Regions from separate parts of the Bradyrhizobium sp. OAE829 genome, predicted to be linked through region 1. Evidence: predicted binding sites of a transcription regulator. Region 1 holds the regulator's gene; the other holds the start of a gene.
The links. The regulator LexA, encoded in region 1, represses DNA repair genes until DNA is damaged. The targets are predictions, from matches to a motif close to TGTTCNNNNTGTGTTCNG.
Positions count from the first base shown of each region.

Region 2: ABIE49_RS13125 (DUF3072 domain-containing protein) is a predicted target of LexA. The motif match lies at 6,709-6,726, and genes of this name have one in related genera.

Region 1 is NZ_JBEPOE010000001.1:511,928-527,469, forward strand. Features, by position in the region: gene ABIE49_RS02345 (GNAT family N-acetyltransferase) at 1-358, opposite strand, end outside; gene ABIE49_RS02350 (sigma factor-like helix-turn-helix DNA-binding protein) at 422-745, opposite strand; gene ABIE49_RS02355 (patatin-like phospholipase family protein) at 947-2,887, opposite strand; gene ABIE49_RS02360 (GNAT family N-acetyltransferase) at 3,165-3,644, shown strand; gene ABIE49_RS02365 (hypothetical protein) at 3,866-4,048, shown strand; gene ABIE49_RS02370 (PilZ domain-containing protein) at 4,119-4,358, shown strand; gene ABIE49_RS02375 (NADH:flavin oxidoreductase/NADH oxidase) at 4,469-5,641, opposite strand; gene ABIE49_RS02380 (hypothetical protein) at 5,722-6,018, opposite strand; gene ABIE49_RS02385 (HAD-IA family hydrolase) at 6,178-6,804, shown strand; gene ABIE49_RS02390 (molybdopterin molybdotransferase MoeA) at 6,817-8,028, shown strand; gene lexA (transcriptional repressor LexA) at 8,284-8,991, shown strand; gene ABIE49_RS02400 (hypothetical protein) at 9,220-9,459, shown strand; gene ABIE49_RS02405 (hypothetical protein) at 9,598-10,020, shown strand; gene ABIE49_RS02410 (ComEC/Rec2 family competence protein) at 10,063-12,360, opposite strand; gene ABIE49_RS02415 (Bug family tripartite tricarboxylate transporter substrate binding protein) at 13,278-14,276, shown strand; gene ABIE49_RS02420 (hypothetical protein) at 14,605-14,838, shown strand; gene ABIE49_RS02425 (dienelactone hydrolase family protein) at 15,524-15,542, shown strand, end outside.
Region 2 is NZ_JBEPOE010000001.1:2,691,315-2,706,856, forward strand. Features, by position in the region: gene ABIE49_RS13080 (DUF3147 family protein) at 1-132, opposite strand, end outside; gene ABIE49_RS13085 (cupin domain-containing protein) at 129-734, opposite strand; gene ABIE49_RS13090 (phosphatase PAP2 family protein) at 721-1,305, opposite strand; gene ABIE49_RS13095 (DUF305 domain-containing protein) at 1,943-2,938, opposite strand; gene ABIE49_RS13100 (SDR family NAD(P)-dependent oxidoreductase) at 3,117-3,896, opposite strand; gene ABIE49_RS13105 (zinc-dependent alcohol dehydrogenase) at 4,021-5,190, shown strand; gene ABIE49_RS13110 (DUF72 domain-containing protein) at 5,246-5,980, shown strand; gene ABIE49_RS13115 (SemiSWEET family sugar transporter) at 5,996-6,250, shown strand; gene ABIE49_RS13120 (DUF3072 domain-containing protein) at 6,301-6,456, opposite strand; gene ABIE49_RS13125 (DUF3072 domain-containing protein) at 6,467-6,676, opposite strand; gene ABIE49_RS13130 (FAD-dependent oxidoreductase) at 6,824-8,326, shown strand; gene ABIE49_RS13135 (alpha-ketoglutarate-dependent dioxygenase AlkB) at 8,424-9,014, shown strand; gene ABIE49_RS13140 (DUF763 domain-containing protein) at 9,048-10,292, shown strand; gene ABIE49_RS13145 (hypothetical protein) at 10,316-10,567, opposite strand; gene ABIE49_RS13150 (response regulator) at 11,470-11,817, opposite strand; gene ABIE49_RS13155 (Crp/Fnr family transcriptional regulator) at 12,286-12,990, shown strand; gene ABIE49_RS13160 (5-oxoprolinase/urea amidolyase family protein) at 13,850-15,542, opposite strand, start outside.

The DNA.
Region 1 (15,542 bases):
CGACGCCATTCACCGTCATGACAGCGACCACAGCGAAGCGATTGTCCGCGCTGGATCGAAACAACAAATCGAGATCCCGATCCGAGGGACCGTGGCTGGCGCCGGTGAACCGGTTGCGCCGCGCGGCCGGCGACAGCGCCTCGAAATAGGCCTGCAACGCTTCGCGGTCATCAGGTTCAAGCAAGCGGATCACCACCGATTTTCCGGTCCGCAACCGCACAATGTCGAAAACCGCCGAGGCTGCCGTGGCTGTGAAGGTCGCGGCGACGCCGAGCGCTTCGCCCTGGAGCATTGGTGCCAGCGCGGGAGAGTCGCAAGCCACATCCATCACTTCATGCCGCCATTCGATCGAATTCATGACCAGCTCCTCTGAACATACTGGTGAAGGGGTCGAGGAGGTCATGCCCTCCCCGGGAGAGCACTACGCAGCAACGGACTGGATGCTCTGATACCTGACCACGTCGGCCAACGCCTTGCGGGCGTAGAACAAGCGCGTCTTGATCGTCGCCTGCGGGAGGCCGATGATCTCGCTTGCCTCCTCGACGGACTTCAGCGCGAAGTCGACGAGTTCAATCACCTCGCGATGCGGCGGCAGCAACCGCCTGAGAAAGTGGTCGAGTTCGACGCGCGTCCTGGCGCATCCAAGCCGGAGCGTCATCTGGGACAGATCGATGCCGGCCTCGTTCAGCCAGGAGATTCCGTTCTCTCGGGCCGATGCGCTGGTCTCGGCAAAAGTCGTTGGCATGATCGTCTCCTTGATACGCTTCCATTCACGCGATGGAACGGACGCATAAGGAGGCCGCGTTTCTGCACGACTTCGTGAATTGCAGAGAATAGTTCTGTGGGACGGAAAATGGTTTCAGTTTCGCTTTCGCGGTGAAACCCCAAAACAAGATAAACTTTATTCAAATGATGGATATGCAGGCCCCAAAGCGACGCTTGAAGCTCAGCTTGCGGCAAGCTCGGCGAACGTACGGCCGGTAGCGGCGCGGAGCGGCGTGCCCTTCGACAGGATCGCGAGCAGTGCTGCGTGCTGATCGCCCTCCGCGCTTTCAAGCGTTAATTTCGCCCACAGGTAGGACGCTTCGAAAACGCGCTTGTGGTTGTCGAACTCCATGACCTTGGCGCCGGGAATGGTCGGCGGACGCATCACAAAATCGGCGGGGCCCACCGGAATCGAATCCACGCGCTGATGCACCAGCAGGCTGCGCCAGAGCACGCTGACCGCCGATGGCGCCCTTGGCAGGCGCTTTCTGCCAAACGGCAGCAGCAGACTGGAAATCAGCTTGAGGCGTCCCGGCAGCGCATCGTAATCCACCTCGAAACGTTCGATTTCCTGCTTGCCAAAATGGACCACCAGATTTGGCCCGCGCTTCAGATTGTGCATCGGCGCAAGCGGGATGTTGTCGATCAGACAGCCGTCAACCAGCATCGAGCCATCCTTGGTGTAGAATGGCGGCAAGATCCCGGGAATTGATGCCGACGCCCGCACCGCCTGCCACAGCGACCCGGTACGAATGACTTCGCCGGCCTGAGTGGAGAGGTTGGTTGCCACGGCGGCAAACGGCTTCCAGCAGTCCTCGATGTTGCAATCCGCCCCGAGCGCTTCTGCAAGCGCGCGGTCGAGCGCCTTGTGGTCAAGCAGGGAATATCGCGGCCAGGTGGGGCGCTTGAAACTCCGGCTCTTGACGAAAATATCGTCCGTGCCTCGATCAAGATCTTCGGCTTCGAGGTTCTTGGCGAAGCCGGCCATCATGGCAGCCCCGACGCTCGTTCCGACGAAGATATCGAAATCAACGCCGCGTTCGCGAAACGCCTTGTAGATTCCAAGGTGCGTCGGCCCCAATCCCCCTCCGCCAGCCGCCACAAACCCGATCGCCCGCCCGAGCAGGAAGCGCGCCAGGCTCCGCACATCGACGTCGTCCTGAAGCGATATGTGGTGATGCATGAAGACGGGCATGCGCCTCAACCAGGCGCCCGTGCCGCGCACTTCACCGCTTCGCTCATCATGAACGAGCACGAGCCGCCGCTCGTTGGTTCGATGATAGGTCGACGCCGCAGCCTCGACTTCGGTCAGGGAATCGTCCGGCGCGCTGCCCCTGCACACGAACAGGACCTGATCGGATTGCCGGATGCATTTTTGGGTCCAGCGCGTCAGCTCCCGGTCGCCAAAATAGGCGACGAGATCGGATGCCTGCTCCAGTCGATGCAGCCAGCCGGTAATCTCTTCATCGTCCGGATCCCGCCCGGGGAACAGTTGATTGATACGCTGGGAGGTCACGATCTCGACGACCGCGTTGCCGAGCGCCTGCGTCAGCAACGCGTAAAACCGCGGCGGCACCGGCTCCCTTCCCCCTTCCAGAACCACGATTGTTCGCGTGCGCGCAAGTTGTCGATTGGGAACGACGCGCGACGTCGTCTCGGCCACGCGAAGCGCCATCGCCTCGAGCAAGAAACCAACGATGCTGGGCGCTTCAATTGCAATCTTGTTGTAGGCGGCACGCGACAGTGACAGAACACAGGAATCCCTGATTGCCGTTACGGTGGCCGTCCGCGGGATCTTGCCAAAAAAGCCGATTTCACCGATGAGATCGCCCGGCCCCAGTTCGGCAATCAGCCCTTCGTCGCCCGCGCGCTGCACCGTGAACGCGCCGCGCACGACTTCAAAGAAAGCGTCCGACGCATCGCCCTCGGCGACAAGCTCTTCGCCGCGCAGAATGACCAGCTCGCGCATGAAACCCCGGATCTCCTGACGCTGCTCTGCGGTCAGCATCCTGAAGATCGAGACGTCGGAGGGAACGAAGGCCTCGGGAGGCGTTGCGGCATCGGCGAGAAGGGGAGCGTCGGGGACGAAGGGAGGCTCAGATGCGGTGGCACCATCTACCATTATGTTCTCCTCGATCGAGACTGCGCGGCGCACGTGACTGTTCGGGCGTGAACACATAGCAGCTAAAGCGTTCAAGTGGCTTGGCACGCAACCGGATTCGTTCAGCCATGGTGGATGGGCGGTAATGTCAATTACTCGACATTTGATCGATCGCGTTAAGCCGCCTGCAATCTTCGGCATCTCGTTGCAATTATCGGGACGAATCTGAAAAAATCCTGATATCGCTTCGCTCGCCCGGGCCAAGCTCGCTAACGTACGGGTCCAAGAAGGAGCACCGATGAGCAACGGCGATGACGTGCAGATCGAAGTTGCGCTGGCCGCGACCGATGAGGTGCGCCTGCTGATCGGCGAACTCGAGGCCGTGCTCGCAGTGGAGTATCCACCGGAGCAGCGGCATGGCTTTTCCATCGATGCCATCTTTCAACCGCATGTCCGCTTCTTCCTCGCGCGACGTCACGGCGTGGCGGTGGGCTGCGGCGGCGTCGCCCTCTTCCCGGAATATGCCGAGGTCAAGCGCATGTATGTGCGCGGCACCGCGCGGGGCCAGGGCGTTGCCGACGCCATTCTCGCGCGCATCGAGGACGAGGTGCGTCGCGCCGGGCTTCCCGTGCTGCGCCTGGAGACGGGAACGCGCCAGATCGCGGCGATGCGGCTCTATATACGCACGGGATTTCGGGAATGTTCCGCGTTCGGCGATTACGCGCTGAAAGCGCCGCAATCCATTGCGGCGAGTGTGTTCTTCGAGAAACGGATGTAAAGCATAAAGCGGCGGGAATGCAGCCGTGGTTCAACCTGCCCACAGGATGGAACCGGCGCCGCTTTCAGTTAAGAAACCCTCAGTACTTCTACGTTACGCTGGATTGCATCAGAGGCAATGCTTCGGGCGCACAATAGCGCCGTGACCTGGTTTGTCAGGTCGCATCCAGCTTGGCATTGTTTCCATTGTCGAGAAATTTGATCTCGTTGCTGGACCAATCGATGCTTAAATTAAAGAGAATTTCTGATCTACTGAAGGACTCGGCGGATAGCCTCGAAGGGCACAGCAGGACTGCCACTGGAAAAGCAGCGGACGAAACGGCCAAGATGATTAGAGACCTGCGCGATGCGGCCCGGGAGATCCTGACGAGTCAGGAATATCAAAATTCGAAGATCAAGTTCTAGAACCAAGACGCGACCATCAGGCGTTTAGTCCCGATGATGATTTTTTTCTGTTCAACCGGAGAATCCGGTTATGGTCGAAACTCGCATTGCGCCTCGCTTCCGTGTTGCCAAGCCCGCGAAGATTGATCACGGTGGCGACAAGATCAAATGCATGATCCGCGATATCTCCGCGACGGGAGCAGCGCTTGAGATATTCGATATCGTCCGGGTGCCTCAAAACTTCACATTGATTGTGCCAGAAGATGGCCTGAAGCTGGCGTGCCACATTGTTTGGCGGAAAGAATACCGGATCGGTGTCGCCTTCGATTAGTTATGTAGCCGGGATGAGTTGCGTAGCCCGGATGGGAGAAGCGACATCCGGGACTCTGGCATTTCCTCCGATACCCCGCATGTCGCCAGCGCTCATGCGGGCTACCGGTCTCACTCCACCTTCCCCGCCTCGTTCAGCCCGCTCTGCCAGGTCGACGGCTGCGTGCCAAAGCCGCGCTTGGCCCGCGTGCCGAGCCAGTAGCCGAATTGCGGCGGCACGTTGCGGAACGGGCCTTCGACGCCGAGTTTGAGGGCGGCGTCCATCGGCCAGTTCGGGTTGTTGAGGATTTCGCGGCCGACCGCGATCAGGTCGGCCTGCTTGTCCTGCAGGATCTGCTCGGCCTGGTCGCCATGGATGATGAGGCCGACCGCCATGGTCATGATATCGGCGTGGCGTTTGACATAGTCCGACAGCGGCACCTGGTAGCTGTATTTGATTTCCTTGCCGAGGATCGGCGCCATCTCGGTGATGCCGCCGGACGAACAGTCGATGACGTCGACGCCCTTGGCCTTGAGGATCTTCGCCAGCCGCGCGCTTTGCTCCGGTCCCCATCCGGCGTTGTCCTCCACCGACAGGCGGACGAACAGCGGCTTGTGGTCGGGCCAGTGCGTGCGCACCGCTTCGGTGATCTCGGTGATGAAGCGCATCCGGTTGGCCTCGGAGCCGCCATATTCGTCGGTGCGCTGGTTGGATCGCTCGGACAAGAATTGATGCACGAGATAGCCGTGCGCGCCGTGCAGCTCCAGCACGTCGAAGCCGGCCTCATGGGCGCGCCGCGCGGCCTCGCCCCAGGCCTGCACCAGGTCTTTCACCTCATGGCGTTCCAGCGCCTTCGGCACCGGCCATTTTTCGCTATGGGCAATCGCGCTCGGCGCCACCGGCGACCAGGCTTCCCAATCCTCGATCTCGGGCGTCCGCTGCAGCGGCCGGTCGCCTTCCCACGGCCGGGTCGCGCGCGCCTTGCGGCCGGAATGGCCGAGCTGAATGCCGGCGACCGCATTCTGCTGATGGATGAATGTGACGAGGCGGCCGAGCGGCTCGACAAAGGCATCGTCCCAGATGCCGAGATCGCCGACCGTGCCGCAACCGCGGCGCTCGACCTTGGTCGACTCGACGACGACAAGCCCGGCGCCGCCGGCGGCAAATTTGCCTGAGTTCATCAGGTGCCAGTCGGTCGGAAAACCCTTCACGGCGGAATATTGGTGCATCGGCGGCACCACGATGCGGTTCTTCAGCTCGACGCCGCGGATCCTCACCGGCGAAAACAGCAGCGTGTTCGACATTGTTGTTCCTTGCTCGCGCCCTCTCCGGTTTCCCGGAATCCTGGGCATCGCTCTCCCGGCAAGCTGCCGGCGGATGCCTGTTATTGTTTTGCGGTGGTCTCGGTCTTGCTATCCGTTTTGGCTGCCTTCGGTTTCGCGGGCGGCTTGGCGGCAGCTTTCGGGGCGGCATTGTCGCTGCGCACGGTTCCCCAGGGATCGGTGCTCTTTTGCTCCGGAATATTGCCCAGCGACCGCTTGTAAGCCCGCTCGGCCTCCTTCTCCGCCGCGATATCCGATCGCGTCTTTTCCTTGTCCTCCTCCCCGTATCTTTGAACGGGTGCCTGCTGGGCCAACGCCGGCCCGGCCAGCAAGACCATCACAGCCACGATGCCAATCATTTTCATGCGATCACTCCCCGGACGTTCCTGGCAAACGAATAGCACAGCTCCCGCGCCAGCCTAAATGCTGGATTGGGCGGAAATTGCTCGCGAAAACGCGCATTTCGCCGGCTGCAGCCAGTCGTTGCCCAGAGCGGCCCAGTTTTGTAAACGTCTGGCATGAATGCCCCGCTTCTCCCCAACTCCGCCGACGCGCTGCTGTTCGATCTCGGACGCGTCGTGCTCGATATCGACTTCGGCAAGGTGGTCGCCACCTGGGCCGGCCATGCCCGCTGCGAGCCCGCACAGCTGGTCGAGCGGTTCTTGCCCAATGACGCCTGGCATCGTCACGAGCGGGGCGAGATCAGCGACGCCGAATTCTTCGCAGGCCTGCGAGTCTCGCTCGGTATCGGCATATCCGACGCCGAGTTCCTGGAAGGCTGGAACGCGATCTTCGCCGGCGAAATGCCCGATATATCAGCATCGCTGGCGCGCGCCGGACAACGCCTGCCGCTTTATGCCTTCTCCAACACCAACAACGCGCATGTCGTGCATTTCAGCCAGGCCTATGCCGGCGTGCTCGGCCATTTCCGCGAAATCTATTTGTCATCGACGATCGGGCTTCGAAAGCCCGATGCGGCGGCCTATGATCATGTCGTCAAGGCGATCGGTGTTCCCGCCTCCCGCATCGTGTTCTTCGACGATTCCGCCGCGAACATCGACGGCGCGCGGGCGCGCGGCCTGGCCGCGGTGCATGTGACAGGGCCGGATGACGTCGCAAAGGCGCTTGCCGCGCTGGGAATTTGAGAGGGTGTTGCCGTGGCCCTGATGCCGGTCGTTGATGCACTGGCCGCGATCCTTGCGGGCGCCGATCCGTTGGCGGAAGAAATGGCCGCACTCGACACCGCCTGGCATCGCGTGCTCGCGCGCGACCTTGCGGCAAAGCGCACGCAGCCGCCGCAGGCGATGTCGGCGATGGACGGCTATGCGGTGCGATCGACTGATGCCGCCGACCTCTCCGCGCGGCTGAGGGTGATCGGCGAAGTCGCGGCGGGCCGCCCGTTCGAACGCAAGGTGGGGCCCGGCGAAGCAGTCAGGATTTTCACCGGCGGGGTGATCCCTGATGGCGCCGACGCCGTCATCATCCAGGAAGACACGGCCGCCAGCGGCGAGCACATCACGATCACGGAAACCGCCAAACCGGGACGGCATATCCGCGCCGCCGGCGCCGATTTCCGCGAGGGCGATGTGCTGCTTACCAAAGGAAGCCACCTCACCGAACGCGATCTGTCGCTCGCCGCCGGCATGAATTATCCGGAACTCGCCGTGATCAGCCGCCCCAAGGTGGCGGTGCTCGCCACCGGCGACGAGCTGGTGATGCCGGGCTCGAGCCCCGGCCCCGGCCAGATCGTCTACTCCAACGGCTACGCGCTGCGCGCGCTGGCGCGGGCCGAGGGCGCCGAGACCATCGATTTCGGCATCGCCGCCGACACGATCGAGGCGACCACTGACGGCATCCGCCGCGCCCGCGCATCCGGCGCCGACATCCTGATCACGATGGGCGGCGCCTCGGTCGGCGACCACGACCTCGTCAAGCGCTCGCTGGAGGCCGAGGGCGTCGCCATGGCGTTCTGGCGCATCGCGATGCGGCCGGGCAAGCCGATGATGCACGGGCGCCTCGGGGCGATGCGGGTGATCGGCCTGCCCGGCAATCCGGTCTCGTCCTATGTCTGCGGTTTCCTGTTTCTGGTGCCGCTGATTCGCGCGCTGTCGGGCCGAAAGACCATCCATCACGCGCGCGAGACCGCCCTGCTCGGCCGCGATCTTCCCGCCAACGACCAGCGCGAAGACTATTTGCGCGCACGGCTCGAGCGGCGCGAGGACGGCGCGTTGATCGCGGTGCCGGTGAGCCACCAGGATTCGTCGCTGCTTGGAAATCTCGCTGCGGCACGGGCGCTTTTGATACGTCCGCCGTTTGCGCCGGCGGTGCCGGAAGGCACGCCATGCGAGTTCCTGCGCCTGCCGGAATGACGTATCGCGACGGAATGTTCGGGCGAACGCGGCGCGCGTTCACCTGAAATTAAGTGGTTGCGGAACATGTATCGAACATATAGTGTCCGTTCATGATTTGTTTCGAGAGCTAGTGTCTACAAACGGGAGTTTTGGACTTCCGAATTTGAGACCGCACTCGCAACCGAGAACCGCGAATCTGAAGAACCGCGAAACTGAAGATCGCGAAATTGAACGACCACGAACTACGACGCGCCAACCGGGGGATTGCTCGAGATGCTTACGCGCAAACAGTATGAACTTCTGCGTTTCATCAACGAACGGCTCAAGGAAGCCGGCGTGCCGCCCTCCTTCGACGAAATGAAGGATGCGCTCGACCTCCGCTCCAAATCCGGCATCCACCGCCTGATCACCGCCCTGGAAGAGCGCGGCTTCATCCGCCGTCTGCCCAACCGCGCCCGCGCCATCGAAGTCATCAAGCTGCCCGAGCTTGCGGGCGCCGGTAACGGCAACGGCCGCCGCGGCTTCACCCCAAGCGTCATCGAAGGCACGCTCGGCAAGGTCCGCGCCGCCAGCGCGCCCGCCGAGGACGACGGCAACCGTCCGGTCGCCGTTCCCGTCATGGGCCGGATCGCCGCCGGTACGCCGATCGAGGCGCTGCAGACCCGCAGCCACACCATCAGCGTACCGCCCGACATGCTCGGCTCCGGCGAACATTACGCACTCGAAGTACGCGGCGATTCCATGGTGGACGCCGGCATTCTCGACGGCGACATGGCGCTGATCCAGCGCAACGAGACCGCCGACACCGGCGATATCGTGGTGGCGCTGATCGACGAGGAGGAAGCCACCCTGAAACGCTTCCGCCGCCGCGGCGCATCGATCGCGCTGGAGCCTGCCAACACCTCCTATGAAGTCCGCATCCTGCCGCCGAACCGGGTCCGGATTCAGGGCAAGCTGATCGGGCTGTACCGGAAGTACTGAGGGCGGCCCGCGTCAGATGCAAGCCGCGTGCGGCATCGCAAAAAGCCCCGGCCGTCGACCGGGGCTTTTCGTTGTCCGGAAGTTGGTACAGCCTTAACCGTCGCGGTGCGCCTGCACGCGTCCCACAATTGCCCAGAACGCAGCAAAAACTGGCGGCGTGGCGCGCTGTTTGGTTTGAGGCTTTTGCTCAAAGGCGTGCGAACGGGGGGACGAGACGTGGTCAGCAATATGATCACCAAGATCACCTGGCAGAGGGCGGGCCTGGTGACCGAGCCGGGCCGCTACATGCTCCGGTTCGGCTGGCTGACAGTGACGGCGGAAGATCTCGCGATCTGGCAGCAATATCCGGAGGCCGCCTTCACGCTGGTCGCGCTGCCCGGGATTGCCGACGACGGAAGGGAGCAATTCCATCTCGGCGCCTTCGAACTGCCGCTGCCGCCGATGCCCGAAAATCCGCAGCCGCCGTAGCGCGTTTGTGATCGGGCACGCCGGCCTTTCCGTCGCACTATTGCCCAGAACGGGAATAGACTTTGCTCAAGTCCACTCTGATAGAGGCCAGCGCCTCGAGGGAGGCCGGGTCTCTATCTCTTACGAGGGAGCGATCCGATGTGTGACTATAGTTTGCACGCGATGGCAACGCGTCCTGCTGAGGTCGGCGAGACATTGATTTCGACCACCTTCCGCGGCACCTCGACCCGCGGCTTTGCCAGCGAACGCGATCCCGCAGTTGCGGTCTGCATGCTGCCCGGGACCGAACTGGCCTTCGCGCAAGACGTCAAATACGACAACCGCTGGATCTGGACGCGGACGATCGGTTTTCGCGTCGGCAAGTTCAACACCATTGATCCGCACATCAAGGAACGGCACCACGACGCAATCGAATTTCCCGACGGGAGCCATGTGCTGGTGACGCAGCTTTGCGAGGGCCAGCGCGTCACCGTGCTGCAATTGCCGGTGGTGCATCCGATTCCCGAGCGCGCGGCAACGAAGGCGGGCACGGCGACGACGACACCGCTTTCCACCGGTTGAATTCCGCGCCGCCGGTCGCGCCCCGCCGGGGAACGTGAATCCTTATTCCTCGGCCTGCAGGTCCGCTTCCGACGGGGTCGCATCGACCGCACGCGGCGCCGCACGGCGCGGCGCGAGGATGGTTGTCTCCGCGTCACCCTCGCCCGCGATCGCCGGCGACCATGGGCGATCGACGCCCCGGGGCCTGACGGCATCGATGGTAAATCCGCTGCCGCTTCGCCGCAGCACCATGGCGCCCTGCCGCCGCAGACGCTCCGCATCGATCACAGAAGCGCCGCACGCCGCAGGCGACGGTCTTGCAGTCACCAACAGCGCCGCGCGCTCACAATCATCCGCCAACGCTTCGGGCCGCAGCGCCAATGCCACGAACCCGCCACCGGCGCCCTGCGTCACGCAGCCGCTCTCGTCGCATGAGACGCCCTCGGTCAGCGAGGCATCTGCAGGCTTGCGCGCGTCGGCATCCGCCGCCAGCCATTCCTTGACAAGGAAGCCATCCCTTGAAGCTCCCTTGGCCGCGCGCATCAAATGCAGTTTGCCGTCCTGGCCGCGGACACCGACATTGCGCCCGTCGGCGGAGATCAGGATGTCCGGCTGCGGCACCCTCGCCGCCCACACCGCCGCCGCCAGCACCACGGCCGCGCCGGCATAGCGCAGCGGTGTTCGTAACAACCCAAGCAGGATGATGCCGATACTCGCCGCAATCAACGGGCCGATGCCGAACGCCGGCACACGGCCGACCGCGCCCGGCAAGGCCGCGACCCATTGCGTGACAACGATCATCCAGTCGATGCCGACGCCCATGATGGCCCAGAACACGCCGTCAAAACCAAAGGGCATCGCAACCAGGCCGAGCAGGCCCGCCGGCATCACCAGCGCCGAAACCACCGGCATCGCCGCGAGATTGGCGAGCACGCCATAGGGCGTCACCCGGTGGAAATGAAACGCCGCGTAAGGCGTGGTGGCGAGGCCCGCCACCAACGAGGCCAGCAGCAGCATCGTGATCTCGCGGCCGCCCCACAGCGCGACCTGCGCGGTCGCGGGTTGATCCGGCTGCGCGAACAAACGCGGCATGCCGAGCTGCACCAGCGCCACCAGTCCGAGGGTCGCCGCAAACGACATCTGGAAGCTCGGATGCACCAGCGCTTCGGGCGCGATGGTCAGGACAATGAGCGCCGCAACCGCAAGCGTTCGAAACGTGATGGCGCGGCGGTCGACCATGACCGCGATCAGCACCACGGCTGTCATGAAGAACGAACGCTGGGTCGCGACTTCGGCGCCGGAGAGCAACAGATAAAACGCTGATGCCGCGAGCGCCGCCACCGCCGACCATTTCTTGATCGCAAAGCCAACGTTAAGCGTCGGAAACAGCGCCAGCAGCGCCCGTACCGCAAAGAACACGACGCCCGCGACGACAGCCATGTGATAGCCTGATATCGACAGCACATGGCCGAGGCCGGAGATGAACATCGCCTCATTGACGGGCTCGGAGATCGCGTCGCGCCGGCCGGTCAGAAGCGCGGTCGCGATCGCGCGCTTGTCGCCTTCCAGCACGGTCCTGATCCGCGCATCGATCGCATCCCGCATGCCTTGCATGAACGCCGAATAGCGCAGCTTCCAACCGCCGCCATCCGGCGCCTCTACGGTCTTGATCGCGCCCATCACGAAGCCGGAGGCACCGATGCCGGAGAAGAACATGTCGCGGCCGAAATCGTAGCTGCCGGGCCGGAGCGGCGCCATCGGCGGCAACAGCCGCGCTTTCAATTCGACGAAGCTGCCGACCGCGGGCGCGGTACCCTTCTTGACCGACAGCCGCACCCGCTCGATTTTTGTCGCGTCGCGCGCGCTCTCCATCGTCACGACGCGCATGACAAAACGGTCGGTGCGCTCGCGGATGTCGCGGGTTTCGACAAATCCCGTCAGCGCCACCGAGAACATCGGCCGCGCCAGCACGCCATGCGCGATCCGCGCCGTCTTCCAGGTGGCAATCGCAAAGCCGGCGGCGACGGCAGCGATCATCACGGCAACCGGAAACATCTTGTGCCGCCGCAGCAAGAACGCCGCCGCGCACAGCGTAATGGCGGTGACGGCCGCGACCGACAGCACCGGTTCATGATCAGCGGCAAAATAAAAGGCGATGCCGGTGCCGAATGCGACGGGCACCCAGGGCAGCAAACGCCCCGCACCCGCCTCCGCGCGCGCCCATTGCCGCAGGGTCTCGATCAGCGGCGGCCACAGCGCAAGACGCTGGGGCGCGAGGCCGCCGACCGGCGCCGCCCCACGCGGCGGCCAGGTGCCGGCGTAGCCTCGCCTTTGGCCCGGCGTGTTGCCCTGCTCCGACATCAAGCTACCCACACGATACGCTCGCGGGGACAAAGCTACCGGAAGGTGTGAGGTGCCGGCTAGCAGAACGGAAGTGGAATATCGGGGAAAGGCGCCGCGCCGCTCATCCTGCCGTTATGCCGCAGAACGAGGTGGCGGGGCCTTGCAAGCCGTCGTCCGAACTTGGGTTGAGTGCGACAGCGACCCTGTCGTTTTTACCAGTACCAAAACGATGATGCGGGGCCGGAGCCCGGCTCCCCGTCCCTTTACCGCCTGTCGGGACCACTCACCCAAGCGGGTGATGGAAAGTTGATCGGTAAAGTTGTCTAATGCAGCTTGGCGGCACGCATTGAGTGTCCGCCGGTTTTCATTATTGCGCTTTAGCTGAATTTATTTTTTGCAGATTTGAGATGGCTCGGGAAATCGACAAGTTAGTTGTCGGGACTCGCTTCAAGATGAGTAAGCTAGGCGATGCTCGATGCCCCGAGCTCGCTAATCTTACCGGCATCGTTGTCGAAGTGAGCCAAAGCAACACGGGCGTTACCGTGTTGTTCGATGGCGCCAAAAGACCGACTTGCCTGCACAGGCAGTTCATATCCCCCGTGTCGGGTATTAGACCGGGGAACTATTCGGCTCGCTCTGAAAAAACGCGTGCCTGAACGCACAATAGCGCAGCTTCCACCCGCCGCCATCAGGCGCTTCCGCGGTACGGAAGTGGGATATCGGGGAAAGGCGGCGCGCCGCACATCCTGCCGTTATGTCGCAGAACGAGGTGATCGGGCCTTTTGCAAGGGCGTCGCCGGTGCCTCGCCGCGCCCCGTGCCGGCACTTCCCCTTGACATGCCGGCGCTCCACCGCCCGAATGGCAGGTAGCGCAAAAAGCGCGCGCCGCGGTGCAATGCCCGGCGCATCAAAAACAAAATGGGGAGGGTTTGCGAATGCTTCGCCAAGTAATCCGCGATGCCAAAAGTCTGGCCAGAAATGTTGCCCTTGCTTCGATTGCAGCCGTAAGCCTGCTCGGTGCCGGCAACGCGCAAGCGGCTTTCCCGGAGCGACCCATCACGCTGATCGTGCCGTGGGCCGCCGGCGGCGGCACCGACGCGGTCGCGCGCCAGATCGCCCACATCATGGAGCGCGATCTCAAGCAGCCGGTGAACGTCGTGAACCGCACCGGCGGATCGGGCGTGGTGGGCCACCAGGCGATCGCGACTGCAGCGCCTGACGGTTACACGTTCGGCCTCATCACGCTGGAGATCACCCTGATGCACTGGGCGGGGCTTACCGATCTTACGTTCGAGAAGTTCACGCCGCTCGGGCTGGTCAACCAGGACTTCGCCGCGATCCACGTCAAGGCGGACTCGCCCTTCAAGAACGTCAAGGAGCTGTTCGCGCATATCAAGGCGAACCCGAACAAGGTGGCGGCCTCGGGCACCGGACAAGGCGGAAGCTGGCATGTCGCGCTCGCCGGCCTGATGCAGGCCGACGGCGTTTCGCCGACCTCGATCCGCTGGGTGCCGTCCACGGGCGCTGCAACCGCGCTAACGGATCTGGCCGCCGGCGGCGTCGACTTCGTCTCGTGCTCGATGCCGGAAGCCGAGGCGCTGATCAAGGCGGGGCGTATCCGCAGCCTCGCCTTCTTCTCGCCCAAGCGCGCGCCGAACTTCCCTGACGTGCCGACCACCGAGGAGGCGACCGGTCACAAGGTTCACAAGGGCGTGTGGCGCGGCTTTGCGGCGCCCAAGGGCCTGCCGCCGGAGATCGCCAAGACGTATGAGGCCGCGATCAAGAAGGCCTGGGACAGCGACGAGTTCAAGGATTTCATGACCCGGCGCGGCTTCGACATGATCTATCTGGATGCGGCAAGGTACGGCGAGTTCATGAAGGCCGACGACGAGAGCAATGGCAAGGCGCTGAAGTCGCTGGGGCTGGCGAAGTGAAGCGCCCCGCAAGCCTCGTCGTCGCCTGACGGCAACCCGACGACCGCGAAGGCTTAGTGGTCCGGCCGGTTAATGTCCGGGGCATGTCCTGTCGCCATGTCCAATAGGTAGCAGGCGAGTACGCCCAACTTCGCGCCACCGATCAGTGAAAGGAGCGCCATCACCCATCGGAGGCTCGTCTCCGCAAACATGCCGGGCATAAAAACGAACAAGAGCCCGACGCTGGCTCCCACCGCTGCACTGAAACAATACCTGACGGGCATGCTTTTCAACAGCAAATGGCGTCATATTGTTCCGGGGAACCTTTGGCTGGCGCGGAGATGTTTGCGTGATGCTTAACGGATGGCTCCGCAAGTTCCACGAGGCGATCGAGGCGCCGGACGGCACACAGCTCAACACGCTGCGCGACGCGGTTGCCTACCTCACCAAGACCGTCCCCAAATCAGAACGCGGTTTGCCGGCGGTCACGATGGCCGCAGAGGTGCTGACCTACGCCGCGGAGCGCGGCATCGCTTGGATGTTTCTGGCGCGGGTGACCGTGATGAAGTCACTGCACCGATGAGGTGCGCGCGTTCCATCCCGATGCCAACGAGGATCACTGGGGAAAGCGGAAGCTCAAAAGAGATCAGTCAGGCGCGCGCTCCCGCAACGGTGACCCGCACGGCCCCAAGCTGACTATTTCCACGACCTGTAAGCGTCCAGCGCATGAGCGACAAGGATGCCGAGGCTGAGAATTATCAGAAATGCTGCAATGGCCTCGAACATTGGCGGCCTCAAACATTGGCGATCTCGCAGGGTTGCCCAAGTAAGCAACTCGCCCCGCTGCACAGTCAAAATGATTCGCCTTGTCGCGGCAGATCGCGGTGCGACTGGTGACTTTGAGCAACGGTTGATCTGGTTTTCACCTGAATTTCTGAGCTTGATTGCCCCTTTTTTGCCTGTTTTTCGACGGAAACAGCGATCCTAGCCCTTAACCTAGCGGCCAACGCAGGCGGTGGCTGAAATGACGGACCGATCGCACGAAGTCGCGCCGGACGACGACCTTCGTATTCTTGTCCGCGTGGTTTCAATTTGTACTCTGGGACTCTGGTCATTTGCAGCCGGTTTGCTGATAGGCACCTTTCTGTTTTCGTGATCGAAGCCCGATGCTGCGCAATGGCCTCTCGTCCAGCAACTTGGTCGCGGGTGAGTCAACACTGCCTTCCAACATTCAGCGCCGTTCACCCCCGATTTTGGCGAGGTGCTTCATGCGACGGGCGATCATCG
Region 2 (15,542 bases), 2.2 Mb from region 1:
GGTCGCCAGGGCCACCGAAGGCGCTGCTCCGAACAGCCCGGCGAAGCTTTTGGGTTTCAGAACATCGGCGAGCACCGCGAAAGCCGACACCACAATCCCGCCGACCAGAAAGCGGACGAGGTACTCGGTCATTTCGGCCTCTTCCAGAGTTTGGCCAACGGACCGCTCTTGCCGTATACAGGATCCTTCTCGGGCGCCGGCACCTTCGGAATCGTCTTCAGGGCTCGAGGGCGATCCTCAACTTTCGTGCATTCGTCATAGGTCCCGGCCGGCGGATAGGCCCCGACGACGAGGAAGTTCTCATTGGCGGAGAGACACTGATGGCCGGTCCCGGCCGGCACGATCACGATGTCACCGGCCTTGAGCGTGAAGATTCGGCCCTTGTTGCCGCCGAAGCGCACCCGACCTTTGCCGCGCGCGATGCCGAGCACCTCATGGATCCTGGAATGGTAGTGGACGTAGTCGTAGATACCATCGCGCCAGGTATCGCCCCAACCGTTGGCCTCGAAGAGGTCTTCCATCACGGCCGCCGGATCGTGATCGTCGCCGAGATCGACGGCGTTCCGATAGATGACGAAGGGCCAGCAAGGATGATTGGGGATGAGACCGTCATCCTTGAACCTGACGGTATGAGGTTTTCTCGCACGCGCGAGCTCTGGAGCTTCTTTCTTGCCTGGGCGTCGCAGCCCAGTCGCCCGCTGCATGTACGCCTTCACGTCCTCAAGGATTGGCATGTTCATCTTCCCTCGATGCTCGCAGCGGATAGCCGGTCCAGAAGCGCAACAGCCGTTCCGTGATGGCGCCGAGCGCGAAGCCCGCGACCACGTCGCTGGCCCAGTGCGCCAGCACGACGATCCGCGTCAGCGAAAGACCGACCGCCAGCGTGCGGATTGCCCGCCTCGGCAGAGGCGGCAGGGTGCCCGCAGCGGAAGCCAGCGCGCCCATGTGGAGGGCGTGCCCGGACGGGAAAGCATCCTCGCGCCTGCCGGAGAAAGAGACGCCGTGCACATGGCCGAGTACCGTCTTCCGGTCAGGGCGGGTCTGGTCGAACACCGACTTCATCGCATGGGGTATCAGCGAAGCCGCCACCGCGACGAGGAGCCCGTGATTGCCGACTCGCTGCAGTTCCTCAGACCTGCTGCGGGTTGCGACCCATCCGGCGGTAGCCAGAAGCAAGAGGATCTTCTCGTCGGCAGCCCAGGTAAGCCCCCGCGGGATCCCCTCGACGCGCTGATTGGTGTTGCGTGCCACGGTCCGCGCGATCAGCACGTCGGGCTTTGTAGGTCTGACCTTGACTAGAGCCATCACTTCGTCCGGGGCGACGTCTGGGGTAAGCCGCAGAACTTTGTTTAAATGGTTTTGCCACCATTAACTCCCTGGCTGGTTCCAGGTTCATCGGCCCGTCATGGAACCGATCGAACACCCGCCAATGAAAGCACGACCGGGGCGCGGTGCGGAGAACCCAGGGGGATGGCGAGACGGCGAGTACGCGGAACTGCTGGCTGGTTCGTGATCGGGTATCTCTGACCGGCGGTAAGGATTCGAGGGCCGTCCACGCCGACTCCGTTGTCAAGACTGAGCGAGTGGTCGCCGGGGCCCGCGCGAACGTACTTCCGGCCGACCTAAGCTCCTTCTAGCATGCTGAAGGAACGCCGGGTCATGGCTTGTTGTGCGATCAGTTTCATTGAGAACAGAAGGAAAGCGGATGTCGAAGGATAGCGATAACATTATCGGCAAGACCAAGAAGGTGCGGCGGTGAATTGGGCGACGGCAAGCTCGTCGAAGGCAATCGCCGGGAGCGCCAAGGCTATTGGGAACGACCCGAAAGGGATAACGATCGTCCAGGTGGACACCCTCTGGGCATCAACGATCTAAGCCAGGTTTGCATGGTAGGCGATGTCGATCTTCGCATCCTATCCCGGTTCGGAAGGTTCGATCACACCTAGAATTTGGCGGAATTCACGTTGTCAGCAAACATGTTTCGGAAAGCGGCGAATACCGCACGTCCGCCGCTCACGCCGTGCATCAGCGCGATTTCCCCTTGCTGCTCATGACGGATGGCATGCGCCATGATCCGAAGCCGCGGGTCGCTCCCATCGCGTAGATGAGCATCTGCCATTGCGACTGCTCCCTTGTGATGCCGGGTCATGAGTTCGATGAATAGGACGTCGAAAGAGGATGCTTCTGTGGATCCAAGTCTCTCGACCTCCACCACGTCGAGCATGCCGGGCATCAACTCGCGCTCCCGCGCTGAGCAGACCTGCCTCGGTTCCACGAACCAGCTCGCCCACCAATGTGAGAGAATCCTGGCCTCCCCCCTTTGGCTCGCTACCATAAGCTTCGAAAGGGCGCGAAGATGAGAGTTGCTGGCCTTCTCCGCAGCAATTTCGGCCAGCAGAATTCCCTGCTCGTGATGGGTCAACATATGCCGGATGAACGTCTGGTCGATGGTGGGATCCCGACCGCTCCAAGGCAGTTCGCGATCGTAGGCGGCGAAAAGTGCAAAAGTCCCGAGGAGCAGGATCCCGGCAATGGCGGCCAAGCTCCATATTCGAAGGAATGTCCGTCCTTTGAATGACCAACGCTCCGAAGGCGAGCGACAGAGCCAGGCGAATAGCGGGTACACGGATGCCGACGAGAGATGGACCAGAAAGCCGATCCAATAGGGCTGCTGTAACGTGAAGATCGGCTGCCAAAACGGACATAAGGGCACCAGCACGAACCATTCGAGCGCCGAGGTCAGGATGGCCCAAGGCACAGCCGCGAGGGCAAGCCAGGCGGGGCCTCGCGTGGCGGTCCACCTTCCGAGAACCCCGAAGAAGACTAGCGCCCAGGAGAAATCGGCCCATTGGTGAAATGCGATGCCGACCACGACCGCGCCGATCGATGGTTCCGCGCTCAACGCCCAGTCGCGGGTCGGGATGGCTGCGACCGACATCCAGTCTACCAGCCCATCGCGGCCAATTCTGGCGGCAGACAGCTGGCTGACAATTGTAGAAAATGTACTGCTGAGGAGCCCGAGATAGGCGGCCGCGATCCATCGCCTGGCGGTCCCGGCGCAATCGGAGAATCTGTCCCCCGATATCAATGGAAATCCACGTCCGGGAAGGTATCTGTCATTTTTTTGCGGTGCCGGGCTCGGCCATTTTACGATGCTGACTGGCCAGAACGCCGGCTGGGATTACATTCGCAGCCGCGGATTGGACCTTGTTCTTCAACCCGCTGACCACATCGCCTTCGCCCTTCATCATGGCATCGAAACCGATGTTGGCGACCTCAGCGGGATCATCCTTTTCGGCTGTCCCGACGGCAGTATCCATCATCTCCGCACGGCGGAAGAATTCCGTTTCGGTGGCGCCCGGCATCAGGCAGGTGACCGTTATCTTGGTATCGTTGAGTTCCTCGCGAAGCGCGAAGGAGAAAGAGTTCAGGAAAGCCTTGGTGCCGTTGTAGACGGCCTGGAAGCTGCCGGGGGTGAAGCCTGCGATTGATCCCACGATCAGGATTCTTCCGGAATTTCGGCGCCGCATGTCGTTGCCGACCTTATGGATAAGATAGATCGTGCCCATGATGTTGGTGTCGACCACCTGCCGCGCCTTCCCCAAATCCTGGTCCAGGAACGCATGGCCGAGGCCGCGCCCCGCGTTCGCCAAGAGTGCATCTACGGGACGGCCTTTCGCAGCAGCATATAACTTGTCCACTCCTTCAGTCGTCGCAAGATCGACCTGGAGGGATTGGACCTCGGTACCGCCGGCTCGAAGGGAAGCCGCCGCGTGTTCGATCTCAGGTTCGTCAGCTGCGATCAAGAGGTCGTAGCCTTCCTTTGCGCAGCGCTTGGCTAGTTCCAGGCCGATGCCCGTAGACGAACCGGTGACGATCGCGAAAGGTCGGGACATGATTGATCTCCTTGTGGTGCCATTCGATCATTAACCCTCATTTTTGCCTGTCGTTCCGCAAACCATAGGAACCGATTTTCGCCACCGAATTTGTCCCGACACACATTTGGTACGGAGATTTGGGATGAGAGCGCTGACCTGGCACGGCAAGAATGACATTCGATGCGACACAGTGCCGGACCCGAAGATCGAGCACGGGCGCGACGCCATCATCAAGGTCACCGCCTGCGCCATCTGCGGCTCGGACCTGCATTTGTTCGACGGCGTCATGCCCACAATGGAAAAGGGCGATGTCCTCGGCCACGAGACCATGGGCGAGGTGGTCGAGGTCGGCTCCGAAAACAACAAACTGAAGGTGGGCGACCGCGTCGTGGTTCCCTTTACGATCTCCTGCGGGGAATGCTTCTTCTGCAAGAAGGGCTTTTTCTCAGGCTGCGAACGCTCCAACCCCAATCACAAGATTGCCGAGAAACTGTGGGGGCACTCTCCCGCCGGTCTCTTCGGCTATTCCCACATGCTCGGCGGCTATGCCGGGGGCCAGGCGGAATATCTCCGCGTGCCTTACGCCGACGTCGGCCCAATCAAGGTGCCGCAGGGCCTGAGCGACGAACAGGTTCTGTTTCTGTCGGATATCTTCCCCACCGGCTTCATGGCCGCCGATTTCTGCAATCTGAAAGGCGGCGAGACGGTGGCCATTTGGGGCTGCGGTCCCGTCGGACAATTTGCCATCAAGAGCGCGTTCTTGCTCGGCGCAGAACGGGTTATCGCCATCGACACCGTGCCGGAGCGTCTCGCCCTCGCTCAAGCCTCCGGTGCCGTCACCCTGGACTTCAGGAAAGAGGACATCTACGACCGGATCCAGGAAATGACCAATGGCCGCGGGGCCGACGCCTGCATCGATGCCGTCGGCACCGAACCTGATATTGGCTCCGGCTTCGACGCCGTCGTCGACCGTATCAAGGTCGCGACGTTCATGGGAACGGACCGTCCGCATGTCCTGCGGCAGGCAATCCACTGCTGTCGTAATTTTGGCACTGTGTCGATCGTCGGTGTGTACGGCGGACTGCTGGATAAGATTCCGATGGGATCGGCCATCAACCGCGGACTCACCTTCCGTATGGCCCAGACGCCGGTCCAGCACTATTTGCCCCAGCTTCTCGGACGTATCGAGAAGGGCGAGATCGATCCGTCGTTCGTCATCACCCATCGGGCGACACTTGAAGAAGGACCTGAACTCTACAAGAAGTTCCGCGCCAAGCAGGACGGATGCATCAAAGTGGTCATGAAGCCATGATCGGCTGCAGGTCGATGAATGCTGGACTTGGCGGCGGTGTTCCGCCGGAATAATCATGGCCCGCGTTCGGATCGGCACTTCGGGCTGGCACTATGATTCTTGGCGGGGTCGTTTTTACCCCCAGGGACTGCCTATCAAGGCGCAGCTTCAATATTACGCAAGCCAGTTCGAAGCCGCCGAACTCAATGGCGTATTTTATCGAACACCTACGCCGGCTGCCGTCAAAAGCTGGAAGGAGCAGACCGGCAAGAACTTCGTCTTCACATGGAAGGCGTCGAAATTCATCACCCACTGGAAGCGGCTGTCGGCTAACTCGGTGAACAGCCTCGAGTTGATGGAGAGTCGTCTGTCGTTACTGGGCGAAAAGGCCGCTCCGGTTCTTTTCCAATTGCCACCCAACTTCAGGGCCGACGCGGACCGCCTAACCGCATTTCTGCGCATGCTTTCGCCGAAAAGACGTTACAGCATCGAATTTCGGCACCCCAGTTGGTATTCGCCACAAATCATGCGCCTCCTCTCGGAGGACAACATATCGCTATGCATCTCCGACCATCATGATGCGCCGGCGCCTTGGAGGCGTACCGCAGACTTCGTCTATGTTAGAGGGCATGGTCCTAGCGGACGGTACAAGGGACACTACTCAACAGATGTCTTGGCGGAATGGGCCAAGCGTATCAGTTCGTGGAAAGCGCAAGGGTGTGACGTATTTGTATTCTTCGATAACGACCAAAAGAGCGCCGCGCCGATTGATGCACTGAAGCTGAAGAGAATCTTACTGCCCAAACGTTAGAGCAAGGGGCCTTGCATGCTCATTACCATCATTGGCATTTTGGCGGCTGCCCTAACGTCGCTTTCCTACATCCCGCAAGTGAAGAAAGCGCTTCCAGCAGGATCAACCGACGACCTCTCGTCCAAAACGCTTGCGGTGCTCGCAGCTGGACTGGCCTTGTGGATCGGGTACGGCATCCTCAAAGGCGATCTCGTGATCATCGTCGCGAACGCCGTCGGCTTTCTCTTGGTTGCGATGCTGATCGGCTTCAAGATCCGGGATGCTGGTTAAAGTCCGGATGGAAGCCCACAATCTCGCAAGCTGTGAGGTCAGACATCTCTCTACTTTCGCTCGCCCATCTGCTTCTTCAGATCATCGATGAAACGCTGCGCCCCTTCTTGGGTCAGCATTTCACCCGACTTGTCCGGAACGTCCGCCTTCTGGCACAGCGTCTTGAGTTCGTCCCGTTGCGCCTCGGTCATCATTGGTTCGTCCATGGTTTCTCCTCTAAATGTTAGCTTTTTCCCGCATCTCATCGATCAGCTTTGACGCTTGAGCTTTGGTGAGATCGTCGGCGTACTTCTCGGGCGTGCCCGCCTGCTCGCAGAGTGTTTTCAAATAGGAGGCTTGAGCACCGGTCATCGGATCATCGCCCGAAACCCATTCGTCGGGATCCTTTTGAGTGTTGTCGGTCAACTCTGTTTTTGGATTACTCATGATGACGCTCCTTTCGATCGCAATAACTTGGGCGTTCGCTGAATGTTCCTTCTCCTGGCAGTCGGCCCTAGCCTCGTCTCGCGTCCTGGCAGGGGTTGGAACTGGCGATACGCCAAGCCGTTGCATGCATTGAAGCGAGGAATTTCAATGACCAGCAAATCTCTTTGGATGTCGATTACCGTGGCGCCTCAGGCCGTTCCCTTGGCAGGTAACGAACGGTGCGACGTGGTCGTCGTGGGGAGCGGCATTGCCGGCCTGTCGACGGCCTATGAGTTGAGCCAGCGCGGTCGGTCGGTGATCGTTATTGATCGCGGACCGATTGCAGGCGGTATGACCGCGCGTACCTCCGCTCACTTGGCGCCGCTGTGCGATGACCTGATGAGCGAGATGCAAAAGATCAAAGGGGAAGATCAGTCGAGGCTCTATTATGAAAGCCAGGCCGCGGCAGTAGACCGCATCGAAGAAATACAGAAGAGCGAAGGAATCGATTGCGATTTTCGCCGTCTCGACGGCTACTTGTTTCAGGGCGACGATATGCCCGCCGACGTGATCGACGAGGAACTCGATGCAGTGCGGGCAGCAGGTGCGTCCGTCGAGCGTCTGGTCGGCGTCCCTTTGAGCAGATGCGACAGCCGACACGCGCTGCGTTACCCCCGACAGGCGACATTTCATCCGCTTAAATATCTGGCGGGAGTGGCTGACGCTTGCGTCAAGCGCGGGGTTCGCTTCTTTGCAGATACGGCCGCAGATGAAATCGTCGAAGAAAATGGCGCGGTGACGGTCAAGACCGCGCGCGGCCTGATCCGCGCCGGCCATGCCGTTGTTGCCACCAATTCATCGATCGTTGACCGCGTGGCGCTGCATTCGAAAACGGCGCCTTACCGAACGTATGTCATTGCTTTCGCAATCGATCGCGGCGCCCTACCGGATGCGCTCTATTGGGATACAGAAGAACCCTATCACTACGTGCGCCTTCAGCCCGGAGACAAGGGCATGGATTTCGTGCTGGTTGGCGGCGAGGATCATAAGAGCGGCGAAGCCGATGACGCGGACGAGCGTTTCAAGCGCCTGGAACAATGGGCGCGCGGCAAAATGCCGATGCTGAAGGATGTCACCCATCGCTGGTCGGGGCAGGTACTCGATACGATCGACTACGCGGGCTTCATTGGCAAAAACCCGGGGTCGGAGTACATTTACGTCGCCACCGGCGACTCCGGACAGGGCCTGACGCACGGCGTGATGGGTGCAATGCTGAATGCAACCCTCGTTACCGGCGGCGAAAGCAATTGGGCAGAACTTTATACGCCCGACCGCAAGCCACTGAAGGCAGCCAAAAATTGGGTGATGGAAAACAGCACGGCGCTCAAGAATTTGGCAGAGTATGTGACCCCGGGCGAAATCAGCTCTGCGAATGAACTAGAGCCTGGGCAGGGCGCGATCATACGCGAAGGGCTAAGGAAGGTCGCGGCCTACCGGGATGCCAACGGAATCATTCACCAGCATTCCGCCGCGTGCACGCATCTCGGATGCCATCTACACTGGAATAGCTTTGAGAGTTGCTGGGACTGTCCTTGCCATGGCTCCATATTTGGGCCTGAGGGACAGGTGCTGAGCGCGCCAGCGATATCCGGACTTACTCCGATTTCTTGACAATCACCTTGGCTGCGAACAGCCCTAACGGCGTAGGCCCGCCCTTCAACACGCGCCGTGGAAACCTACATACGTTTCATGCGCCCATGGAGGTTTCGTGTCCGAGCAATTGGCCTTGTTTGATAAAGTGCGTGCAGAGCCGGAAGGGCTGCGCTACGCAGCCGACTTCGTATCGCCTGCAATCGAAAGGGAACTTATTCAGTGTATCCGGACCTTGCCACTTCAGCCTTTTCAATTCGGCCAGTTTGAAGGTAAGCGGCGGGTAGCTTCGTTCGGCTTCCGCTACGACTATGACCAGCGCCAATTGAAGCGCGCCGAGCCGATTCCCGCCTGGCTGGCGGAAATCGTCACAAGCGTCGAGACCTTCGGAGGTCCTGGAACCCGAATCCAGCAGGTTCTCTGTACTGAATACGGCATCGGCGTCGGCATCGGCTGGCACCGCGACAAGCCCCACTTTGACAGGATATTTGGCCTTTCCCTCGGAGCCGCCTGCAAATTCCGATTCCGCAGACCCGCCCGTAAGTCGTGGGAGCGCTTTACGCTCGATGCTGAACCTCGCTCGCTTTACACGATGTCTGGCCCCTCGCGACTGACGTGGGAACACAGCATTCCCGCCGTAGAGGCACCGCGGTATTCCATTACATTTCGCACGATGGGCTATGAACCTGACCTTGGGGCGCCGGCCTGATACGGTTCGGGCATCCTTGGACTTTGCGATTCGATGGTAAGACGCTCCGGCACCGCAATTCTTCCTCTGCATGGCGGACGCGTGCCGCCTTGGCTGGCCAAGCGCATGTCTTCGCTCGGCGCGATCATTACGCAGGCGATCGTCCACCATTACGGCCGGGACGAATTCCTTCAAAGACTATCACATCCATTTTGGTTTCAGTCGTTCGGTGCCGTCATGGGCATGGACTGGCACTCGTCCGGCATCACGACCAGCGTTATCGGCGCCCTGAAGCGGGGGCTGCAACCGCTCTCGGATGAACTCGGCATCCACGTCTGCGGCGGCCGAGGCCAGCATTCGCGAAAGACGCCCGACGAATTGCGCCTGCTTGGTGAACGCGTCGGTTTTGATGGCGCCAGGCTCACCCGCGCAAGCCGCCTCGTCGCCAAAGTCGATAGCGCCGCCGTCCAGGACGGCTTCGATCTCTACCTGCATGGATTCTTTGTGACCGACGACGGCAAATGGACGGTTGTGCAGCAGGGCATGAATGGCGACAACAAGCAGGCGCGGCGGTACCATTGGCATTCTGAGGATCTGAAGAGCTTCGTCGACGAACCGCATAGTGCGATCGACGGTCCCGTGCAGGGTGAGATCGTGAACCTAACTGACAAGCGCGCCGAGACCTCTCGTACCGCCCAGTTGGAGTTGTTGACCGGTCTGGGCCCGGACCGTATCGTTTCCGAGCTTTCCGCCCTTTCGGGCGAGGCGCCGGCGCAAGCCTTGCTCCCCCATCTCGCCATGCCGGCACACCACGACGTCCGCTCCGGTGACGTCTTTGCGCGGCGGCTCCACGGCACGCTCGCCGCGGCAGCCGAGCGTGGCCCCGTGGACTTTCCCGATCTTCTCCTGACGCCTGGCGTTGGCGCGCGTACGGTCCGGTCGTTGGCCATGGTCGCCGAAGTGGTGCACGGAGCGCCTTATCGCTTCCGGGATCCCGCCCGCTTCTCGCTGGCGCACGGCGGGAAGGATCGTCACCCCTACCCGGTTCCCCTCAAAGTCTACGATGAAACCATCCGCGTGATGAAGTCTGCCGTACAGAAAGCCAAGCTCGGACGAGATGAGGAGATGCAGGCCCTCAAGCGCCTCGACAACCAGGCGCGTCGGCTTGAGGGCCTCGCCGAGGGTCCGTCGCTGGAAGCCTTCATGGCTGTTGAGCGCGCGGCCTCTCCCGCGCTGGACGGCCGATCGGTATTCGGCTGGGAGAAGGATTTGGCGAGCAAGAAAGCTGCCGATTCATAACCGGGGGCAGCGGGTTTGGCCCTTCAGAAGCCGCCGGAGCTCCCATCGCCGAGATAGGCCGGCGGACGACTCTGCATCGTATCAGACGGCGGGTTATTGCCGGCTGGGACACCCGGCAGAATGGGAGGCATGGTGGCCATTGTACGAGATGGTCCCCTCACGATTGAATCGTAGTTGCCGGCCAAATCCAGCAAGCGCTTCCTGATAAAGGTCAAGGCTTTGTCGGCGAGTTCTCGTATGTGCCGAGCTCTTTCCTTGTAGAATTCGTCGTCCAATTTAGCCTCTCTACGGGCTCGGCGGGTGCGCCAAGCTGGCCTGGTACCTGTGGCACGACCAGGCCACCGCGCCCGCGGCGCCCAGACGTCCGACATGGTTGAGGACGTCTCAGCATTAAGTGATCGACTCGGGTGCGAATACTCGAGTGTTTCACCTTCGGGTAGGAGCGGTTGCCGGTCGCGGCTTCCGCGTTGGTCGATCGCAACCATGAGAGCCTGGACGTGCTGGTAGCACCACTCCTGCCGCGCAGCGAGGCGTCGGGTTTCGGCCAGCGATTTCAGAAACCCAACGGCCGGCCGGACGGTCCCTTACTAAAGTCGCTTGGTAGCGGATCAAATTCCGCTTCGAAGCAATCTAAGTGCCGGGTACGGAAAACGAAGGTGCTTGAACAAGTGAACCGCCACCTGTGGTAGCTCACTTCTCTTTTTGATGGGCCAGCCGGATCACAAAGCGTTCGCCACTCCATAATTCAATGTCGTGTCCGTCTATCAGCTGCTTTGCCCACACGGTAGCATCTTCGTCGCTCTCGCATACGAAGGCGCGTGAGCTTTTGATGTGCCCGTCATGGCCCATCGTATATGCGCGGTACTCGTTCACTTGGGCGACTGTAGTCCCGGGGACGAAATCCATTCGCTGATATGTGCGGCGGTTTCAGCCTGTCTCGCGCGCCGTATCAGTTCGTCCCGTTTGATACCTGGGGGCGTACCTCGGGCCTCTTTTCGCAGGCGCTTTGCGTGATCTTCGAGGCGCTGGTCTAGTGGCGTCTCTTGCTTGAAACGGCGTCTCTCCATGACGCGCTCCTTTCCCCAATTTGGTGAAGGGCGTTGCTATCTGAGAGATTAATGTTTGTTAGGGATGTGCGTCTGTCCGGTACCGGACATCTTCCCACAGGATACAGCTTCTACTCAGTGACCCAAGCCTCGAGGATACTAATGAGCTGCGAGGGGTCATAGGGCTTATGCAAGTATTGACAGCCGGCCGGCATATCGTCCTCGCGTAACCTGACTCTTCCGGAAGTGATCACGATCTTAACATGCGGCCAACGGGTGCGGATCAAATGCGCAAGTTTAAGGCCGTCGATTGAGCCGGGCATTTGGACGTCGGTGACGACGGCCCACACGTCGCTCTGCCGTTCCAAAATCGAAATGGCCTCGACAGCGCTCCCGGCCTCGAACGCATTGAACCCCGTCTCGTCGATCACCGAGACAGTCGACCATCGAAGCAATACCTCGTCCTCGACGATGAGCACGGCGGGTCGACCGCATGCTTCTCGCTGCATTAGCCTGTACCACTGTTGCATGTTGCGCGCCGCCCTTTCCTGTGTCGGATACCGGACAAAGGCTGTGCTGGTGGACGAACTTACGGGCGGACAGTTCGTTCCGAAGCGATTCGGCAGAATAGCTGCAATTTCAAAGCTTTTTCCTGCACTGTGTCAGCCAAGATGACACATCTCGCGTAAAGAAGCCAATCGGCGTCCATGTCGGTTATCGGACACCTAGCGCGACCAGAGGAGTAATAGTCCGACAGATTGTCCCGAATGTGCTATATTTTCCCTGCCTGCAATAAGTCTGCGGATGTCCCCTCAGAAGCAGGTACCGGACCGACAAGGGCATTGTGCCGATCCTAGTATCAGCCATTCCCGCGGAGCGCCCCCTCGGAGCGCGCATTCCATCCCCTGCGGTATCGCCGCTCGACCGATCGAGCCGGAAAGCCGCTCTTGCACACGCCTACGGCCAACTCGCTGGACAACAAGTTACTTGCTAAATTGCCGCGCAGGGATTTCGACATCTTGGCCGCGCATTTGACGCACGTGTCAATGGCGCAGGGCGAGGTCTTATATCAAGCCGGCGAGGAGGTCGATCATATCTACTTTCCCAGTGGCGGCATGGTTTCCCTGCTAGCCGTGATGCGAGATGGCAAAGCCATCGAAACCGCGACCGTGGGACGCGAGGGCGTGGTCGGCGCCATGGCCGGGTTGGGACTATACAGGTCGCTGGTTCGCGCGGTGGTCCAGTTACCGCTTCCTGCCAGCAGGATCCCCGCTTCGGCGTTCCGGCGCGTTGTCGCCGCGAGCGACGCAGTTCGAGATCTGTGCATTCGCTATAATGAGGTCATGCTGACCCAAGCGCGGATCACCGCTGCCTGCAATGCGCTGCACCCCATCGAAGAGCGATTCTGCCGCTGGCTGCTACAGTCATCCGATCGGGCCGCAAGTGACACCGTGACGCTGACGCAGGAGTTGCTGGCCGAGATGCTTGGGGTGCGCAGAACCTCTGTTACGGATGTCGCACGCAAAATGCAGGACAAGGGCGCCATCACCTACGCGCGCGGGGTGATTACGATCCTGGATCGCGCCCAGCTGGAACGGCTTTCCTGCGAGTGCTACGCGACGCTTATCGAGCAGGAAGCAACGCTCACCTAGAGCCGACGTTGACCGTTGGCTCACTCGCTACACGAGCGACCAAGCGGCAAGTCAGGCCATGTCAGCTATGCCGCCGCAAGCGGACACGTAGCAGAAGCGGCGCGGCCGACGGAGCACTGCTTGGCCCTCTCCCAAAATAACCGTTTGAGGAGTCAGCTGCTCAAACGATTTCCCTCGCTAAGGCATTGATTTGATGGGCGCACTAGGGCTCGAACCTGGGACCCGATGATTAAGAGTTAGCAGGTCCTAGGGCGATAATCCGGTGCACGATCCCAAATTCCCTAAACGTTTTATCACCGCACCAGTTTCGCACCAGAAACGACCTGAACAAACCAAAACAAACACGATCGAAATCGAACAAAAACAAAGGAAAATCAACGAACCCGATCGATAGTCTGCCGCTCATAACGGTCTGGTTGCAGGTTCGAGTCCTGCCGGGCCCACCAAAAATCAATGGGTTAGTTCGTCCTGCTTCATTGCCCACTCAACCACCGCACCAGAAACGCCCGGCTTCGTCGCTCATTGCCGTAGTCCAGTGCCCGCAAATTAATGTTTCCCGTTCGATCGGGCTATGGTCTCTCCTCTTCGATCGTAGACTTGGCGGCAATATCGCACAAACAGGCGAACCCGCACTGCTGCTTTGTTCATCGCACGGCCCGTCAACGGTCGGCTATGTTTCGTGATGGACCGCTTTGCGCCAGCAGCGGTCATTGAACGACTGATAAGCTTTTCACTCATACCCTATCAGTCAAGAACTGGCTCGATTTACCATTTGCTTATCAGTTGCGCCAAGGCGCCCATCCGCCTCGCGCCGGCAGTAGCCCTGGCTATCGTCCGCCCCCATCATCGCCAACTCCCTTTAGAAAGAGTTGATCACTGCCACAACGTCGCCTGCGCGCAATGTCTGCCCGGGCTTGATGCGGATAGATAGTATGCGACCGGCGACGGGAGCCACTATGCTGATTTCCATCTTCATCGACTCGATGATTGCAAGCGCATCGCCAGCCGCGACATCTGCGCCTTCATCCACCAGAACTTTCCAGACGTTGCCCGGCACCTCCGAAAACGCGCCTGTGTTGCCATCCGGAATATCCTCGGCATCAGCGCCTGCGCTTACTCCGATATCGTCCGGCACCTTATCGATACGCATATCCTTCCAGCGTTGACGTTCGGCCTCGAAGGCCGCTTGCTGCCGCTGCTTGAACGTCGCAATGTCGTCGCGGTCACGGGCCAGACCCCTGGCATAATCAGCGTAGGAAAATTCGCCCTCTTCGATCATTAGCGGATAGGCGCCGTGCGGAAACGCCGCGCGAGCCTCCAGCAATTCCTCCGCACTGACGGGAAAGAAGCGAATCTCGTCGAAGAATCGCAGCAGCCAGGGATGCCCCGGCTTGAACACCGGCGTGGTTCGCCATGTATTCCACATTTGAATCGTGCGACCGAACAATTGATAGCCGCCCGGCCCCTCCATGCCATAGATACACATATAGGCACCGCCGATGCCCACGGCATTTTCCGGCGTCCAGGTGCGCGCCGGATTGTATTTCGTTGTGACAAGCCGATGACGCGGATCGACGGGCGTTGCCACGGGCGCACCAAGGTAAACATCGCCCAGGCCGAGCACGAGATAGCTGGCATCGAACACGATCCGCTTAACATCGTCCTCACTATCCAGGCCGTTTATGCGCCTGATGAACTCGATGTTCGATGGACACCACGGAGCGTCGGCACGCACCAGTTCTTGATACTTTTGCATCGCCATTACGACCTCCGGATCGTTCCACGACAATGGCAGATGCACGATGCGACTCGGCACTTTCATGGCATCGACCGGCGGCAGGCTCCGTTCGAGCTCTTTCAAAACATCAAGCAGGCGCCGGCGCGAAAGGACATTGCTATCATAGTGAATTTGCAGCGATCGGATTCCGGGCGTGAGGTCGATGACGCCCGGCAGATTCACGTTGGCGACAGCTTTTGCCAGAACATGAACGCGAAGCCGCAGCGCGATATCGAGTTCCATCGGACCATATTCGACCAGCAAGTTGTCATCGCCGGCCCGCCGATAGATCACCGGGAGTGGCCCGTCATCGCTACGTCCAACAATGGCCGATCCGAGAGCCGGGTTTCCATTCAATGCCAGTGGCCCGCCAACCGGATCGTCTTTCCGGGTAACAGCAACGAAACGGACGGTGTCGCCGGGCCGAAGCTGCCCGGTTTTCCAGAGTTCGTCGCGCGCCACTACGACAGGACAAACGAAACCGCCGAGGCTAGGCCCGTCAGGGCCGAGAATGATCGGCATGTCACCGGTGAAATCGATTGATCCCACCGCATAGGCATTATCGTGGATGTTGGAAGGATGCAGCCCCGCCTCACCGCCGTCCGCTCGCGCCCATGCCGGCCTGGGCCCCGTCAACCGCACGCCTGTGCGCGCGCTGTTGAAATGCACCTCGTATTGCGCGGAGAACAATGTTGCGATGTCATCGTCGCGAAAGAAATCGGGTGCTCCATGCGGCCCGTAGATCACTCCAATCTCCCAATTGCGGGTCAATACC